DNA from 4 places in the Agrobacterium sp. 22-221-1 genome. Region 3 is predicted to be linked to each of the others. Evidence: riboswitches for the same ligand, from Rfam matches in the RefSeq annotation. Region 3 holds a riboswitch; each other region holds the start of a gene.

Region 1 (4,456 bases), on a different contig from region 3:
CGCGAGGTCTCGATGGAGATCACGTCGGCGTCCATGGCAGCAATGGCATCGATGATCTGGTTGAATTCGGAATAGCACATATGGGTGTGAACCTGTGTGCGGTCGCCCACACCGCTGGAGCAAATGCGGAAGCATTCCACCGCCCAGCCGAGATAATCCTGCCAATGCCGGTGCCGAAGCGGCAGTCCTTCGCGAAGAGCTGCCTCATCGATCTGGATCATCTGCGCACCGGCCGCTTCGAGATCATTGACCTCATCGCGGATGGCGAGCGCGATCTGGCGGCATGTCAGGCTTCTGGCGATATCGTCGCGGACGAAGGACCAGTTGAGGATCGTCACCGGCCCGGTCAGCATGCCCTTGACGGGTTTGTCGGTGAGCGACTGCGAATATTCCCACCAGCGAACCGTCATCGCTTTCGGACGCGACACGTCGCCGAAAATAATGGGTGGACGCACATAACGCGAGCCGTAACTCTGCACCCATGCATGCTGGGTGAAAGCGAAACCGGAAAGCTGTTCGCCGAAATATTGCACCATGTCATTGCGCTCGAACTCGCCATGCACGAGAACGTCGAGACCGATTTCCTCCTGCCAGCGAATGGTCATTTCGGTTTCCTTCTGCAGGAATTTTTCATATTGCGCATCCGTCAGCGCGCCCTTGGAATGCGCCGATCTGGCCTTGCGCACCTCCGGCGTCTGCGGGAAGGAGCCGATGGTCGTCGTCGGGAAAAGCGGCAGCGCAATGGCCTGCGACTGCACTTTCTGCCGCTCGGCAAACGGGCTCACCCGCTTCCTGTCGGCCTCGCCAATCGTCGCGATACGCTTCTGCACGGCGGCGTCCGTCACCTTCGGCGAGGATGCACGCGCGGCAACGGCCTTGGAGGCAGCCTCCAGTTCCGTCGCGACAGCAGCCTTGCCCTCACCGAGAGCCCTGCCAAGCGTGGCAAGTTCGCCGAGCTTCTGGGTGGCGAAGGAAAGCCAGCTTTTCAGATCGGCATCGAGGCCGGTTTCCAGTTCGAGATCGACCGGGACATGCAGCAGCGAGCAGGACGGCGCGATCTGAAACGCCGCCGCACCGCGTGCCGCGATCACCGGTTCCAATCGGGTAATAATTGCAGCGAGATCAGCGCGCCAGATGTTGCGGCCGTCGATGACACCCAGCGACAGGACGCGATTTCCCGGCAAAGCCTTCAACACCGCCTCCAGCGCATCGGGTGCTCGCACCAGATCGATATGAAGGCCCGCGACCGGAAGCGCTGCGACGGCTTCGAGATTATCCTCAAGCCCACCGAAATAGGTGGCGAGCAAGATTTTCAAATCCGGCGCGGCCTTCGACAAAGCCCGATAGGCTATAGCCAGCGCGTGCCGCTCCCCCTCGGAAAGATCGAGCACGGCGACCGGCTCGTCGATCTGCACCCAGTCGGCACCGGCCGCTCGCAGGCGACGCAGCAGCTCTTCATAGATGGGCAGCAACCTTGCCAGCAGATCGAGAGGCTTGAAGGCTGCCTCGCGCGCCTTGGCAAGCTTCAGGAACGTGACCGGGCCGAGAATGACCGGACGCGTATGGATGCCGAGCGCCTTCGCCTCAAGGAAGTGGTCGACCGGCTTTTGCGAGGTGAGCACGAAATGCTGATCCTCTGAAACCTCCGGCACCATGTAGTGATAGTTGGTGTCGAACCATTTGGTCATTTCCAGCGCCGGAACGCCCTGACCATGATGCGAATGTCCTTCATGCCCATGGCCGCAGCCTGCATGCCCTTCGCTCTGGCTGCCGCGCGCCATGGCGAAATAGTTGGAGAGGGAAACATCCCCACCCGCCCATCCATAAAGGGATGGAATGGCGCCCACCATCACGGCCGTATCGAGGACATGATCGTAGAGGGAGAAATCGTTGGACGGGATATGGGTAATCCCCTTCTCACGCTGAAGCGCCCAGTTTTCGGCACGCAGCCGGGCAGCGGTTTCGAGCAGTTCCGTCTCGGAAATCTTGCCGGACCAGAAGCCTTCAAGCGCGAACTTCAGTTCGCGATGGCGTCCGATCCTCGGAAAACCGAGCGATGCGACTGGAATGGTCTTGTCTGGCATTGTCATACCCCATTTGGTTGTGGGGGCATGGGTAAAGCGGACGCGTGCAGGCCCGGCCTTTGCCGGACCATTGCAGCAACCACCGGGACACCCCGCCCGTGGACGTTATTTTGTCCTGGCAGGTCTCCTGGCTTACGGGTCGTCGCCTTTGTCCGTCTTCCCGGGGGTTACCCAGTGACGTGTTGGACAAAGGCTCGCCGCTTACAGTTGCGGGGGCAGCTCCGGTCTTGCCGATCGTCGGCGCACCGGATTCCCTCTTAGCTCCAGGATTGAAATAATCAGGCCCGGAGAACCATGACACCCGCATTTCTCACCACGGGCGTCACGATGTCAATAGACATAAAGAAATCTTTATATCTTTATTTCACCTAATTCAGAGCGCGACCGCACCCGGCCCCGGCACCGCACCGGCCGGCACCTTGCCCAGAATGATCATGCCAAGCACTTCGTCCTTGGTGACATCCTGCGTGCGGGCATGGCCCACCACCTTTCCGTTCTTCATCACGAAAACCCTGTCGGCCAGATCGAAGACATCGTGAATATCGTGGCTGATGAGGAAGATGCCGATGCCCTGCCGTTTCAGCTCCTTGACGAGATCGCCCACCTGCGCCGTTTCCTGCGGCCCGAGTGCGGCCGTCGGCTCGTCCATGATGAGGATGCGGGCATCGAACAGAATGGCGCGGGCGATGGCGACAGACTGCCGCTGGCCGCCGGATAACGCCTTCACCGGTTCCTTGAACCGCCGGAAATTGGGGTTGAGACGCCCCATCACCTCGCGGGCCGAGGCTTCCATGGCGACATCGTCAAGCGTGCCCCATTTCGTCTTCAGCTCGCGACCGAGATAAAGATTGGCGGCCGCATCGACATTGTCGGCCACGGCGAGCGTCTGGTAGATGGTCTCGATACCGTATTTCTTGGCGTCGCGGGGATTGCGGATATCCGCATCCTCGCCATTGATGAGGATATCGCCGCCATCGCGCCGGTATGCGCCGGAGAGAATTTTGATAAGGGTCGATTTGCCCGCGCCATTGTGGCCGAGAAGGGCGACCACCTCACCGGGGAAAAGATCGACAGAGGCGTTTTCCACCGCGTGGATGCCGCCGAAGGAAATGGAAATATTGCGCATTTCCACGAGGGGCGTGACTTGGTCCGTCATAGGAGTTCTCCTCGGTTCTTACTTGGCGCGGGCGCGGTAGATGGTGTCGAGCCAGACGGCGACGACCAGAACCACACCAACGACGATGCGCTGGAAGGGCGTATCGATGCCCACCAGCACCATGCCGGATTGCAGCGACTGCATGACGAGCGCGCCGAGCATCGCGCCCGCTATGGTTCCGACACCGCCGGCAAGCGAGGTGCCGCCGATGACGGCCGCCGCGATGGTGTAAAGCTCGTCCAGCTCGCCCTGGGCATTGGTGGCCGCGTTGAGGCGGGCGGTCGAGATGGCCGCCGCGATGGCGCACAGAACGCCCATCAGCGTGAAGATTTTCACCGTCACCCAGCGGGTCTTGATGCCGGCGAGTTCGGCCGCTTCCGGATTGCCGCCGATGGCGAAGACATAACGCCCGAAACGCAGTCGCGTGGCGATGAAGGTCATGACCGCACCCACGGCAAGCGCCATCAGCACCGGAATGGCGATGCCATGCGAAATGAACAGACCGCCTTCAGGCCAGGCGATGCCATTGGCATCGGCATAGTTGCGGGCGATGTTGACCGGCCATGGGTAGCTGTTGACCACCGCCACGAAACCGATGACGACGAGGCAACCGAGCGCGGCCAGAAAATATTCCGCCCAGACGGGCCGCAACGGAAAGCCGAAACGGCGGCGCTGATGGCGGGAGTTCAGGATGACCGCAATGATGGCGACGCAGGCGATGACCGCGGCGATCCAGCTCCATGTCGCGCCGATCGAACCGCTGGTGCCGCCGCCCATCAGGCGGAAGGTTGAATCCATCGGCGCCACGGTGCGGCCGCTGGTGATGAACCATGTGCCGCCGCGCCAGACCAGCAGACCGCCAAGCGTGACGATGAAGGACGGCACGTTGAGGAAGGCGATGATGGAGCCCTGCAACATGCCGATGGCGCCGCCGACGAGAATGCCGACCATAAGCGTGACGATCCATGTCGCCCAATGTTCGAAGCCGAGGATCTGCGGCAGGATTTCCGCCTGCATGACACCCATGATCATGCCGGAAAAACCGAGGATCGACCCGACCGAAAGGTCGATATTGCGGGTGACGATGACGAGCACCATGCCGGTCGCCATGACGGCCACGGACGCGGTCTGCACGGAGAGGTTCCAGAGGTTTCGCGGCGTCAGGAACAGCCCGCCGGACAGGATATGAAATCCGATCCAGATCAGAAGAAGCGCG
Region 2 (4,456 bases), on a different contig from region 3:
TTCAGCACGGCAAGATCGGCGATGGTGGTTTTCGAGCCGCAAAGCAGTACCAGTCGGCAATCGGCGGGAATGGTTTCGCCCGGCCGCACGCGGATGAGCTCGACATCCGGTTCCATGTCCAGCGGATCGAGATCGTCGAAATTGGAAATATGCGGCAGGATCGGCACGGCGATGCGGATCTTTGCGCTAGGTTTCCGCTCAGCCGGGCCGGAAAGCCCGAGAGCATCCTCTGCCGGCAACTTAGCGGCGTCGGCAAAATGCGGCAGGAGCCCGATGGAGGCCCAGTCGGTCTTTTCCTCAATTATCCGCATGCCGTCCGAAAACAGGGCCGGGTCGCCGCGAAAGCGATTGACGATGAAACCTTCGATCATCGCCGCGTCTTCAGCTTCGAGCACGACTTTGGTGCCGACGAGGCTGGCGATGACGCCGCCCCGGTCGATATCGCCGATCAGGATCACAGGCGCGTCCGCAGCTCTCGCAAAACCCATATTGGCGATGTCATTGGCACGCAGGTTGATTTCTGAGGCGCTGCCCGCGCCTTCCACCAGCACCAGATCGGCCTGTTGTTTCAGGCGGTTGAAGCTTTCGAGCACGCGCGGCATCAGCCCGGCCTTCATGTGCTGATAATCGGCCGCTTTGGCATTTCCGGCGATCTTGCCCTGCACCACCACCTGTGCGCCGGTCTCGCTCTGTGGCTTCAGGAGCACCGGGTTCATGTGCACGGAAAGCGGCACGCCCGCCGCCCGTGCCTGCAGCGCCTGCGCGCGGCCAATCTCGCCGCCATCGGCGGTGACCGCCGCATTGTTCGACATGTTCTGCGGTTTGAACGGCATGACGGACAGGCCGCGCTTGACGAAGGCACGGGCAAGGCCGGCCACCATCAGCGATTTGCCGACATCCGAGCCGGTTCCCTGAAACATCAGCACACGTGCAGCCATGTCAGAATTCTATCCCCGCCTGCGCCTTCACGCCCGCCTTGAAGTGATGTTTCACGAGGGTCATTTCCGTCACCATATCAGCCGCGTCGATGAGCGGTTGCTTGGCGTTGCGGCCGGTAACGATGACATGCAGATCGGGCCTGCGGCTAGAAAGCGTTTCGACCACCTCTTCCAGCGGCAGGTAATCGTAACGGAGCGCGATATTCAGCTCATCGAGGATCAGCAGGCCGATGGTCTCGTCGGCCATCAGTACCTTGGCTTCTTCCCAGGCCTTTGCCGCCGCTGCGACGTCGCGTTTCAAATCCTGTGTGTCCCAGGTGAACCCTTCGCCCATGGTGCGCCACACGACCCTGTCGCCGAACAAAGTCAGCGCCTGCTGTTCTCCCGTCGACCATGCGCCCTTGATGAATTGAACGACACCGACCCGCCGCCCGGTGCCGAGCATGCGCAGGGCAAGACCGAAAGCGGCGGTGGATTTGCCCTTGCCCGGGCCGGTATTGATCATCAGCAGACCTTTTTCGATGGTCTTTTCCGCAACCTCGGCGTCCTGCACCGTCTTGCGGTTGACCATTTTCTGCCGGTGACGTTCGGCTTCGCTGTCGCTGATGTCGCGTGTCATCGCGTTTTCCTTTTCATCCAGCGGTGCGGGACCCGGTGCCCCCGCCGTTCGGAGCGGCGACTATACCCAATTTGCCGCACCCGGCAATGTGCGGGCCACAGGGCCGCGGCATTGACCCTCACGCCCGTTCAGCCTAAGGGTAACGGACTGACGGTCTTTTCCCGGCAACGGGAAAAGCTAAGAGGGAACACGGTTCCAGCCCGACTACCGGGTCATTCCGTGGCTGCCCCCGCAACTGTAAGCGGTAAGCCCGCACCGTAAAGCCACTGGACACCTCAACGGGTTCGGGAAGGCGGTGTCAGGGTGTAAAGCCGCGAGCCAGGAGACCTGCCGTTTCAGGAAAAACGTCTGCCGGGCGGGGTGCTCCGGTCAGTCGGTTAGATCGAACATCCGGTTTGCGCCTGTCCGCTTACCGTATTCGACATCCGCACCCCCGAGATTTTTTTGCAAGGCGCGGGAAACGATACGGTTTGGATATTTCAGCGACATCTTCATGTGCAGGCGGAAACACGCAGGACGAAACGGCGTCCGGCGTGACCGTCTTCGTTTGCAGAAGCTGTCGCGATGAAGCCGACCCCAATGCCGAACCGCGCCCCGGCTCACGCCTCGCCGATGCCGTCATCGCAAAGGCGGAGGAAACGGGTGTCACCGTTCGTTCCGTCAACTGCCTCGCCAATTGCAAGCGCGGGCTTAGCGCCGTGCTGCGCAGCACCGATGGCTGGTCCTATGTTTTTGGCGGGCTGACAATAAGTGACGCGGAAGATTTGCTGACCGGCGCGCGGCTGCTGGCTGCCGCCCCCGACGGTTTGATGCCCTGGCGCGGCCGCCCCGAACCCTTAAAGCGCGGCATGGTGGCGCGCATTCCCCCATTCGATTTTACCGAGGAGAGATCATGAGCACCCTTCTGGACCGCGTTCCCTGCACCATCGTCACCGGCTTTCTGGGGGCTGGCAAAACCACGTTGCTGCGCGGCCTTCTCGAAAAGCTGGACGGCAAGCGGCTGGCGATCATCGTCAACGAATTCGGCGATATCGGCATCGATGGCGAGATTCTCAAAGGTTGCGGTATTGAAAGCTGCCCGGAAGAAAACATCGTCGAACTGGCCAATGGCTGCATCTGCTGCACGGTGGCGGATGATTTCCAGCCCGCCATCGAACAGATTCTGAGCCGCCAGCCGAAGGTGGAGCATATCCTCATCGAAACCTCGGGCCTCGCCCTGCCGAAGCCGCTGGTGCAGGCCTTCCAGTGGCCGGCGATCAAGAGCCGCGTGACGGTGGATGCCGTCGTGGCCGTGGTGGATGGCGCTGCCCTTGCCGAAGGGCAGGTGGCGCACGACATGGAAGCACTCGCGGCCCAACGGGCCAATGACGAGGCGCTCGATCACGATGACCCGGTCGAAGAGGTTTTCGAGGATCAGGTCGCCTGCGCCGATCTTATCGTGCTGACCAAGGCCGATCTTCTTGACGATGCCGGCCTGGACAGGGCCAAGGCGCATGTTCTCGAACATCTGCCGAAGGCGGCAAAGATCGTCGTGGCTTCCAATGGCGCCATCGACCCCGCCGTGCTGATCGGTCTTGGCCTTGCGGTGGAAGAGGATATCGAAAACCGCCGTACCCATCATGACGGTGAACTCGACCACGAGCATGACGATTTCGACAGTTTCGTCATCGATCTGCCGGCCGTGACCGATCCGGAAGCGCTGGCAGCCCGTATCGCCGAGACGGCGGCTGCGGAAAATGTCCTGCGCATCAAGGGCTTCATCGAGGTTTCCGCAAAGCCGATGCGCCTGCAGGTGCAGGCTGTCGGCAGCCGTGTCAACCATTATTACGACCGCCCTTGGGCTGCGGGTGAGGAACGCCGCAGCCGCCTCGTCGTCATCGGCGAAAAGGGCATCAACCGCGAAAAGATCGAACAGATGCTGGCCGCCTGACGATGCACATTCTCGCCACCACATCCTCGTCTCTGGACGACCTGATCGAGCCGGTTGATCTCAACCAGCCCCGGTCGGATGTGGTGGTACTGTCTTTTTCGGCAAGCGATCTGGCCGGGCTGGAACAGGCTTGGCGGCGAACAGAGGGTGCGCTCCCCTCCCTGTCAGCCGCCAACCTCTCCGAGCTTCGACATCCCATGTCGGTCGATCTCTGGATCGAAAAGACGGCGGAACATGCCAGGGTTATTCTTATCCGAATTCTCGGCGGTGCGGAACGCTGGCGTTACGGTGTCGATCAGCTTTCCATTCTTGCACGCAGGCGCGGCATCAAGCTTCTGCTTTTGCCGGGTGAGTGCAGCGAAAGGGACGAGAAACTCGAAGCGGCCTCGACCGTCGATCGGCGGACTTTGGCCTCGGTCCTCTCCTTCTTTCGCGAGGGCGGGCAGGAGAATATGGACCGGCTTGCCCTTGGTCTCGCCGCTCTTGCAAGGGGTGAGGCATGGCCGGATATTGAAGCCGAACCGCTGCCGAAAGCCGGTTTCTACCGGCCCGGCAGGGGCGTTGTGGATAGGGCGGAAGCTTGCGCGGGTTTTCCCGACGGTGCGTCCCTTCTGCCCATCCTCTTTTACCGTTCCATGCTTCTGGCGGCAGATGCCGCACCGGTGGACGCGCTTTTCGAGGCGCTCTCGCAGCGCGGTTTTGCACCCTTGCCGATTTTTGTCAGTGGCCTGAAGGATGGCGAGGCGCTCCGTTTTCTCGAAACGGTGCTGCCCGATCTGAAGCCCGCCGCCATCATTGCCGCCACCGCCTTCGCCAGCCAGACGGATGAAAACGGCGCAACGCTGTTCGACCGTCTCGGCGTGCCGGTGTTTCAGGTGGTGATGGCGACGACGCGGCGGGACGGATGGGCGGAAAATGCGCGCGGTCTCAATCCCGCCGATCTTGCCATGCATGTCGTCCTGCCGGAAC
Region 3 (4,456 bases):
GCGAATGCCTGCCAGCATGGAGAGCAGCGTGCTTTTGCCGGAACCGTTCGGTCCAATGATGCCAAGAAACTCACCGGAACCGACATCGAGTGAAACGCCGCGCACAATGTCGATATTGCCGGCGTGGAAATGCAGGTCGTGGGCAGATAACTTCATGAACGCCCCCTCTTCTGCCCGAGGATGAAGGCAAAGGCGGGAGCGCCGACGAGCGCGGTGATGACGCCGATGGGCAGCACCTGCCCCGGAATGACGATGCGCGAGAGAATATCCGCGACGATCATGAAAACCGCGCCGGTCAGTGCCGTCACCGGCAGCAATATACCGTGGCGAACGCCGACGAAGATGCGCGCGGCATGCGGAATGACGAGGCCCACGAAGCCAATGGAGCCGACCAGCGACACCATCGCAGCCGTCATGATCGCCGAAACGGAGATCAGCACCGCATAGACCCAACGCACCGGAATACCAAGCGAGGCAGCCGCCTGACCGCCGAAGGCGAAGGCATCGAGCGCCCGGGCATACCAGAGACACACCGCAAGTCCCGCAAGGCTGACCGGCAGCGCCAGCCAGACATCCGGCCAGCGCACGCCCGAGAGGTTGCCCAGCAGCCAGAACATGATGCCGCGCGCCTGTTCGGCATTAGCGGATTTGGTGACGATGAAAGAGGTCATGGCATTAAACAACTGCGACCCGGCCACCCCCGCCAGAATGATGGCGCTGTTGCCGTGTCCCGCCCGCACCGCCAGAAGACTGACCAGCGAAAACGCAACGAAGGCACCGATGAGCGCCCCGGCCGGCATCGTCAGGAACCCCGCTCCGAAGCCAAGCAGCGCGACAGCGACGGCACCGGTGGAGGCGCCGGCGGAAATGCCGAGAATATAAGGATCGGCAAGCGGATTGCGCAAAAGCGATTGCAGCACCGCCCCGGCCAGCGCCAAAGAAGCGCCGCAACAGGCGGCGACGACGGCGCGGCTGAGGCGGTAACTCCAGACAATGCCCTCATCCAGCGGTTCCAGCGGATAGTCCGCATGGAAGACGCGGTTGGCGATTGTTTTCGCCACGACGTCGAAAGGAATGGCGGTCTCGCCGATGGCCGCCCCGGCCATCAGCGCGACGAGCAGCAGGGCGAGCGCGGCAAAAGCCAGCCCTACCCTGCCGAGATGGATGGAAAGACCGTTCACTTGGCGAGGCCGGCAGCCGAAATCGCCTCGGCCAGCGTTTCGATGCCTTCAATGGTGCGAATGGTCGGGTTCATCGCCTGCGCATCCATCTCGAACACATGACCTTCCTTGACGGCGGGCATGATGCTGGCCACGGGATCGGTGGCGAGGAACTTCAGCTTGACGGCGACATCATCGGCGGGGAAACGGCGGCGATCCATCTTGCCGGCAACGATGATGGAGGGATTTGCCTTGGCGATGGTTTCCCAGCCGACGGTCGGCCATTCTTCATCGCTTTCGATGACGTTCTTCAACCCCAGCGCGGACATGATGTAGCCGGGAGCGCCATTGCGGCCAGCCACATAGGGATCGATATCCAGCTCGGCGCTGGAGAACCAGAAGACGGCAGAAAGCTTGCCATTTGCCGAGGCGATCTTGGCGCGGGCGGCTTCTTCACGCTTCTTCAGGTCGGCAACGACCTCTTCACCGCGATCCTGCACGTTGAAGATTTTGGCGAGATCGCGGATTTCCTGGTAGATCAGATCCATGGTGAAGACGGTGTTGCGCACGCCGTCGCCGCCGCCGGAATTGTCCTTGCCCATGCAATCGGCGGGCGAGGTATAAACGGGAACCCCGAGCTCGGCGAATTGCGCCGGTGTTCCGACAACGCCTTCCGGGCCGATCTGCCACTGGAACTGCGTCGTCACGAGGTCCGGCTTCTTGCCGATGACCGCCTCGAAGCTCGGATCATTGTCAGCCAGACGCTCGACCCTGGCATTGGCCTCTTCGTAGCCCTTCAGAACCGGACCGATCCACAGCGCCGTGCCGACCACCTTGTCGGCGAGGCCGAGGAGGTAAAGAACCTCGGTTGTGCTCTGGCCGACGGACACGGTGCGGGCGGGTGCCTGCTTGAAGGTGATCTCCTGACCGCAGCTGTTGATCGTCAGGGGATAGGTGGTTTCGGCAGCATTGGCGGCGGCGACAGGCAAAACCGCAAGCGCAGCGGCCAGAAAGCCGGCATGGACCGGCAGGCGTCTAGAATGAAACATGTGTTCTCCAGTCGAAAGTAAATCTTATTCCAGAGCAGCAGGCGTCAGAACGCGCAGCAACAGCGGGACGTCTTGTACGGAGAACGGCAATAGGACGCAAACGAAATGTTATGAAATAACATTACAATCTCCTCCTCCGGGCTTCCCCGCCCGTAACGATGGTTTATATTTCGACGGCAGGTCTCCTGGCTCACGGATTTGCGTCACTCATCTGCCTTCCCGCATTCCGGAGAATACAGTGGCATGACGCCTTGAAGCGTCACGGGGATGAACGACAATCCGCTTACAGTTGCGGGGGCAGCCACGGCATTGGGCGAAAAAGACCGCCCGCACCATGTTCCCTATTAATCCCTTCGCCTTTCGGCTGCAGGAACCGTCGCTTTCTCACATAAGGGGCAAGAGGCGGGGCGTCAATTGCGATAGTGCCGCACCTCAGCACAAAGACGGGCCCGCCAGGGCGAAAATCTTTGCGGAGCCGGAGCCTGCCGGTTGCGGCGCGCCTTTCGACATGGCGGTGAGCGTTTCGATCACCACCAGCCCGGATTGCGCCAGGAACTCGGTCAGAAGACCGCTATCCCGCACGGCATCGAGACGGACAAGCTGATCGTCGAGATCGGAAAAATGTCGCCTCACCAGCGCAATCGCATCCGCCTCGTCACCGGCAACGACCGGACCGACAATATGGCCCCGTCCCGCCGCACGCCGCAATGCAAAGGCGGCAAGACGATCGGCCTCGAACAGGCCGTAACCCGTATTTTCCCGGAGAAGGCGGTGCAGGACGCCCCGGCGCGAAACGCCGAAAGCCGCCCGATCCAGATCCGCCACGGCGGACAAATGATCCTCGGACAGCGGCTCGATTCTCTGTTTTCTTCCAAGCGTCGGCATCTCGGCAGGGCAGCGCGCCTTGCCGCGCAGGAGATGTACTTTTTCCGTATCTCCGGCAAAACCCAGCCGTGCGAAAAGCCGTCGCGAGACTTCCGTGGCGTTCAACCGCAGGGCGGCGTCAGGGTAACCCGCAGTGAGCTGGCCCACCAGCCATGGTGCGACGCCCTGCCCCTGCAAACGGGGAGAAACGATGACCATGCCGACCGTCGCGAAACCCTCATCATAGGGAAACAGCATTGCCGTTGCGACAACGCGATCGATTTCGTCAAGCGCGGCAAGGCCAACGCCGCACTGCCGTAGGAAACACCATTCGTTCGCGTGATATCGCCATCCTACAGCCATGGACAAAGCATGTAGATGATCGGCCTCCACATCGGCGATATCCACTGTCCGCAACTCGAAACTATCGACTTTGAGCAGCTCCATGACAAACGGCTCTCATTCCCTCCGGCGCGGAACCTTGATCCCGGTAGCCCAGCTCACGACATCCGAAGATAACCAGCCTCGTCAGCAGGAATTTTCCGAAAGCGCTGGAAGGACACAACAATCTACTGAAATCACCCGTATTTCAGCAGATAAACGCCGCAGGCCGCTCTAAGCTTTTCGGCGTTGAAGCGACGGAGACAGCCATGAACGCAATCGACATTCTGGAGCGTCTTGTCGGCTTCCCGTCGGTGGTCGGAACCGCCAATGGCGACATCGCCGGATGGATCGCCGATTATCTGGAAAGCCACGGCGCGAAAGTATCGCTGCTTGCCGGCCCGGAGGGCGACCGCGCCAATCTCTTTGCCAGCTTCGGCCCGACCGATGCCAGCGGATACATCCTGTCCGGCCATATGGATGTGGTGCCTGCCGGTGAGCCGGAATGGTCCTCCGATCCCTTCACGCTGAGAACCGAAGGCGAGCGCCTCTACGGACGCGGAACCACCGACATGAAAGGGTTTCTGGCCACGGTTCTCGCCGCAGTACCGGCATTTTCACGCATGGCGCTGAAGCGGCCCGTTCACATCGCCTTTTCCTATGACGAGGAGGCGGGCTGCCGCGGCGTTCCCCATCTCATCGCCCGATTGCCGGAGCTATGCGCAAAACCGGCGGGTGCGATCATCGGCGAACCGAGCAATCTGCGCGCCGTGCGCGCCCACAAGGGCAAGGCCGCCGCACGCATCACCATTCGCGGTCGCTCCGGCCATTCCTCGCGGCCGGATCAGGGCGTGAACGCCATTCATCTGATGACCGGCATCATGGCAAAGGCGGTCGAGACCGCACAGGCTCTCACCGAGGGGCCTTTCGAAGCGACGTTCGAACCGCCCTATTCCTCCCTGCAGATCGGCACGGCGAAAGGCGGACAGGCGATCAATATCA
Region 4 (4,456 bases), on a different contig from region 3:
GGAGATCGAGCCTGTCGGTGGCACAGCCTGAAGGTTCTGGTTATAGAGACCGGACGCCATGACGTCCTTCTTCAATACCGCCCAGTCCTCCCGCGTCGGAATGGCGATGCCGGCCTTTTCAAACAGCGCCTTCACCTTTTCCGTCGCAGGCAACCATTCCCGGTCGGTATATTTGTCGAAATAGTCGCCCGAGGCATATTTGGAGTTCTCAAAGCCCTTGAAGCTCTGGCCCCTTTCCACCGCCAGCCGGTTGCTGGCGCGGATAGCGTGATAGGTCACCGTGTAGAAATAGATATTGGTGAAATCGACGCCTTCTTCGGAACCGTAGAAGATGCGCTCACGCGCCAGATAACCGTGCAGGTTCATCTGGCCAAGCCCGATGGCGTGGCTGGCATCATTGCCCTTTTCCACCGAAGGAACGGACGAGATGTGGCTCATGTCCGACACTGCCGTCAGCGCCCGGATGGAGGTCTCGATCGTCTTGCCGAAATCGGCGGAATCCATCGCCGAAGCAATATTGAGCGAGCCGAGATTGCAGGAAATATCCTTGCCCATATGGCTATAGGACAGATCGGCGTTGAACTCGCTCGCTTCGCTGACCTGCAGGATTTCCGAGCAGAGATTGCTCATGCTGATGCGGCCGGCAACCGGATTGGCGCGGTTCACCGTATCCTCGAACATGATATAGGGGTAACCGCTCTCGAACTGGATTTCGGCGATCACCTGGAAGAATTCGCGCGCCTTGATCTTCTTCTTGCGGATGCGGCTGTCGGCAACCATTTCATGATATTTTTCGCTGACCGAAATCTCGGTCAACGGCACGCCATAGACACGCTCCAAGTCATAGGGCGAGAACAGATACATATCCTCATTGTTGCGGGCGAGTTCGAAAGTGATGTCGGGGATCACCACGCCGAGCGACAGGGTTTTGATGCGGATTTTTTCGTCGGCGTTTTCGCGCTTGGTATCGAGGAAGCGCATGATATCCGGGTGGTGGGCATGCAGATAGACCGCGCCGGCACCCTGGCGCGCGCCAAGCTGGTTGGCATAGGAAAAAGAATCTTCCAGCAGCTTCATGACGGGAATAACGCCGGAAGACTGGTTTTCGATCTGTTTGATCGGCGCTCCGAATTCGCGAATATTGGTTAAGGACAGCGCCACGCCGCCACCGCGCTTGGAAAGCTGCAGCGCCGAATTGATAGAGCGACCAATGCTTTCCATATTGTCTTCCACACGCAGCAGAAAACACGAGACCAGCTCACCACGGCTCTTCTTGCCGGCGTTGAGGAAGGTCGGCGTTGCCGGCTGGAAGCGGCCTGAAATGATTTCATCGACCAGATTGCGGGCAAGCTGCTCATCGCCACGCGCAAGGGCCAGCGCCACCATGCAGACGCGATCCTCGTAACGCTCCAGATAACGTTTTCCGTCGAAGGTCTTCAGTGTGTAGGAAGTGTAATATTTGAAGGCGCCGAGAAAGGTCGGGAAGCGGAACTTCCGGGCATAGGCTTCGTCATAGAGGTCACGGACGAAATTGAAGGAATACTGATCCAGCACTTCCTGTTCGTAATATCCCTCAGTCACCAGATAATCGAGCTTTTCCCTGAGGTTATGGAAAAAGACGGTATTCTGGTTGACGTGCTGGAGGAAATATTGCCGGGCGGCCAGGCGATCCTTGTCGAGCTGGATCTTTCCGTTCTCGTCGTAAAGGTTCAGCATCGCGTTCAGCGCGTGGTAGTCCAGAGCCGCATCGAGCGGTTTCTGGGTTGCGGCTGCCGGCTGTTTGGCGTCCTTGCGCATGGCGCTCGAGGTCAGCGTGTCCAAAATCGTTCCAATCCATGTTTGACGTTGGCGACATCTTCCTCCGTGCCGAGAAGCTCGAAGCGATAGAGAAACGGCACGGCGCATTTGCGCGAGACGATATCTCCGGCGGATGCGAAAGCTGCGCCAAAATTCGTGTTTCCCGCCGCGATGACGCCGCGAATAAGATTTCGGTTGGAGGGCTGGTTCAAAAACCGGATGACCGGTTTCGGCACGGCACCTTTCGTCCCGCCGCCCCCATAGGTGGGGGTGACGAGCACATAGGGCTCAGACACATGGGGAACATCTTCCTCCGCGCCGAGCGGCAGGCGAAACAGACGCCGTCCCAGTTTCAGAAGGAAACGATGGGTGTTTTCAGAGCGGCTGGAATAATAGACGATCAGGCCCATCGCCCCGCCGCCTCAGCTGATAGAGCCGATCATATCCGGCCGGAAACCCGCCCAATGGCGTTCGCCGGCAACGACCACCGGAACCTGCATGTAACCGAGACCGCGGACATGATCGAGCGCATCCGCATCTTCGGAAATATCGACAATCTCATAGGGGACGCCGATGCGGTCGAGAGCGCGATAGGTGGCGGTGCATTGGACGCAGGCGGGCTTGCTGTAAACGGTGACGGTCATGATTTCCTCTTTCGAAGCCGGTTTCGGACACGGCTCAACATTGCCGATTGCAATTACAATCGGGCGGCGATGGATCTGTCATTGGGGTGGGCGTGCGCGGCTTTTAGCCGCGTAAAATCACTCTCTACGCCGACGAGCGCAGCAACTCAAACAAATGAACTGGCATGACTTCACCCCGAAGCTTGTTCTGGAGGGGGCAGAAAAGGGCGCACGCAAATCATTTGCGTCATACACCTTCCTCCGGACACCCCGCCCGTGGACGTTTGCGCTCAAGGCAGGTCTCCTGACTTGCGGGTCACAACATCTATTCCGGCCTTCCCGGAGCTTTTGGCTCCAGTGACCCAAATCGGAACGATGCTCACCGCTTACAGTTGCGGGGGCAGTTTCGGCATTGCTTCACCTTTGATGGCGTTACGCACCGAATTCCCGTCTTAGCTCCCGACTCTTGCGAATCGGAAGAACCTCGAACACCACATATAGTATATGAGGAAATTTTCGCGTCAATGAATAGACACACAAAAGCCCCGCCCTGTGGATCAAAAAGATTCAACACATGGTCAACAAAGGCTTAACAGCACATGCTCGCCGCCGCCCAAAGAGAGAAAAGCGTTAATCTATTCCCAGATATCGATGCGGATATCGGCGGGACGGGCGTTTTCGATCACCCTTTTTCCGTTCGGAAGATCGTTTTCGAAAAGTTTGGCGTGGATCTGGGCCTCGTCGAGACCATAGCCCAGCCACCTTTTCCGCAGCCTCTCCTCAAGCACCACGACGGACGGCCCTACAAAAATGGTGAGGTCGAAGCTTGTGGAAAGAGTTGTCCACGGCGCCTCGTCCAGCAGCAGATAATTGCCTTCAGCAAGGATAAAGCGTGTTTCCGGCGCAACCGCACGAGCAGACGCTATGGCGATTTCACGGGAGCGGTCGAAAACCGGAACAAGCACCTCCTGCTCGCCCTTGCGGACGGCGCAGACGATATCGAGGAAACCGCGCACGTCGAATGTTTCCGGCGCGCCTTTTCGCGGCAGCAGCCCCCGCTCTTCAAGGATGCCATTGTCCATATGGAAGCCATCCATGGGCAGGACGGCGGCCGTTTCGCCCCGTGCCAGCAAAGCATCACAAAGGGCATCCGCCAGCGTGGATTTGCCGGCCCCAGGGGGACCGGCAATGGCGACGATAAAACGGAATTTACCTTCTGCCCGCCGAAGAACGTCTTCGGCGATCGTTTCAAGCTTCAGCGTCATGCGGCAAGCGTTTCCTTCGGCGCTTCCTTGGCGCCAGTCATGAAGGCGACGGCGTCGGACATGGAGTAGTCCTTCGGATTTATGACACACAGGCGCTTGCCGAGCCGGTGGATATGGATGCGATCCGCGACCTCGAAGACATGCGGCATGTTGTGCGAGATGAGGACGATCGGCAGGCCTCTCGAGCGCACATCCAGAATAAGCTCCAGAACACGCCGGCTTTCCTTGACGCCAAGCGCCGCCGTCGGCTCGTCAAGAATGACGACCTTGGAGCCGAAGGCCGCTGCACGCGCCACAGCCACACCCTGACGCTGACCGCCGGAGAGGGTTTCCACCGCCTGGTTGATGTTCTGGATCGTCATCAGGCCGAGTTCCGACAGTTTCTCGCGGGCGAATTTTTCCATGGCCGGGCGGTCCAGCGCCCGGAACAGGCTGCCCTGAATGCCGGGTTTGCGGATTTCACGGCCGAGAAACATATTGTCGGCTATGGAAAGCGCCGGTGACAGGGCGAGGTTCTGATAGACCGTCTCGATGCCGGCCTTGCGCGCCTCTATCGGCGAGCGGAACTGGACGGGCTGGCCTTCCAGCCGGATTTCCCCTTCATCGGGTGTCACCGCACCGGAAATCGCCTTGATGAGAGAGGATTTGCCGGCGCCGTTATCACCGATCACCGCCAGGATTTCGCCCGGATAGAGGTCGAAATCGGCATGGTCGAGGGCGGTCACACGACCGTAGCGCTTGACGAGATTGCGTGCTGTGAGAATGGGTTCT

Evidence for each region. A riboswitch is a leader RNA that binds a small molecule or an ion and turns the genes downstream of it on or off. The one in region 3 is predicted to bind cobalamin.
Region 1: another riboswitch for cobalamin. It lies ahead of metE (5-methyltetrahydropteroyltriglutamate--homocysteine S-methyltransferase); the one in region 3 lies ahead of ACQZ5N_RS05400 (ABC transporter substrate-binding protein).
Region 2: another riboswitch for cobalamin. It lies ahead of ACQZ5N_RS08680 (DUF1636 family protein); the one in region 3 lies ahead of ACQZ5N_RS05400 (ABC transporter substrate-binding protein).
Region 4: another riboswitch for cobalamin. It lies ahead of nrdH (glutaredoxin-like protein NrdH); the one in region 3 lies ahead of ACQZ5N_RS05400 (ABC transporter substrate-binding protein).

The regions. Positions count from the first base shown of each region.
Region 1 covers NZ_JBNWCL010000003.1:335,183-339,638, reverse strand. The annotation lists gene metE (5-methyltetrahydropteroyltriglutamate--homocysteine S-methyltransferase) at 1-2,084, opposite strand, end outside; cobalamin riboswitch at 2,185-2,396, opposite strand; gene ACQZ5N_RS07275 (ATP-binding cassette domain-containing protein) at 2,458-3,240, opposite strand; gene ACQZ5N_RS07270 (sugar ABC transporter permease) at 3,259-4,456, opposite strand, start outside.
Region 2 covers NZ_JBNWCL010000004.1:276,253-280,708, reverse strand. The annotation lists gene ACQZ5N_RS08690 (cobyric acid synthase) at 1-938, opposite strand, end outside; gene cobO (cob(I)yrinic acid a,c-diamide adenosyltransferase) at 940-1,557, opposite strand; cobalamin riboswitch at 1,692-1,906, shown strand; gene ACQZ5N_RS08680 (DUF1636 family protein) at 2,028-2,453, shown strand; gene cobW (cobalamin biosynthesis protein CobW) at 2,450-3,487, shown strand; gene cobN (cobaltochelatase subunit CobN) at 3,490-4,456, shown strand, end outside.
Region 3 covers NZ_JBNWCL010000002.1:423,603-428,058, forward strand. The annotation lists gene ACQZ5N_RS05390 (ABC transporter ATP-binding protein) at 1-156, opposite strand, end outside; gene ACQZ5N_RS05395 (FecCD family ABC transporter permease) at 153-1,181, opposite strand; gene ACQZ5N_RS05400 (ABC transporter substrate-binding protein) at 1,178-2,209, opposite strand; cobalamin riboswitch at 2,368-2,602, opposite strand; gene ACQZ5N_RS05405 (GNAT family N-acetyltransferase) at 2,642-3,520, opposite strand; gene argE (acetylornithine deacetylase) at 3,724-4,456, shown strand, end outside.
Region 4 covers NZ_JBNWCL010000007.1:312,261-316,716, forward strand. The annotation lists gene nrdE (class 1b ribonucleoside-diphosphate reductase subunit alpha) at 1-1,797, opposite strand, end outside; gene nrdI (class Ib ribonucleoside-diphosphate reductase assembly flavoprotein NrdI) at 1,809-2,207, opposite strand; gene nrdH (glutaredoxin-like protein NrdH) at 2,220-2,441, opposite strand; cobalamin riboswitch at 2,698-2,922, opposite strand; gene ACQZ5N_RS13830 (nucleoside triphosphate hydrolase) at 3,056-3,685, opposite strand; gene ACQZ5N_RS13835 (ATP-binding cassette domain-containing protein) at 3,682-4,456, opposite strand, start outside.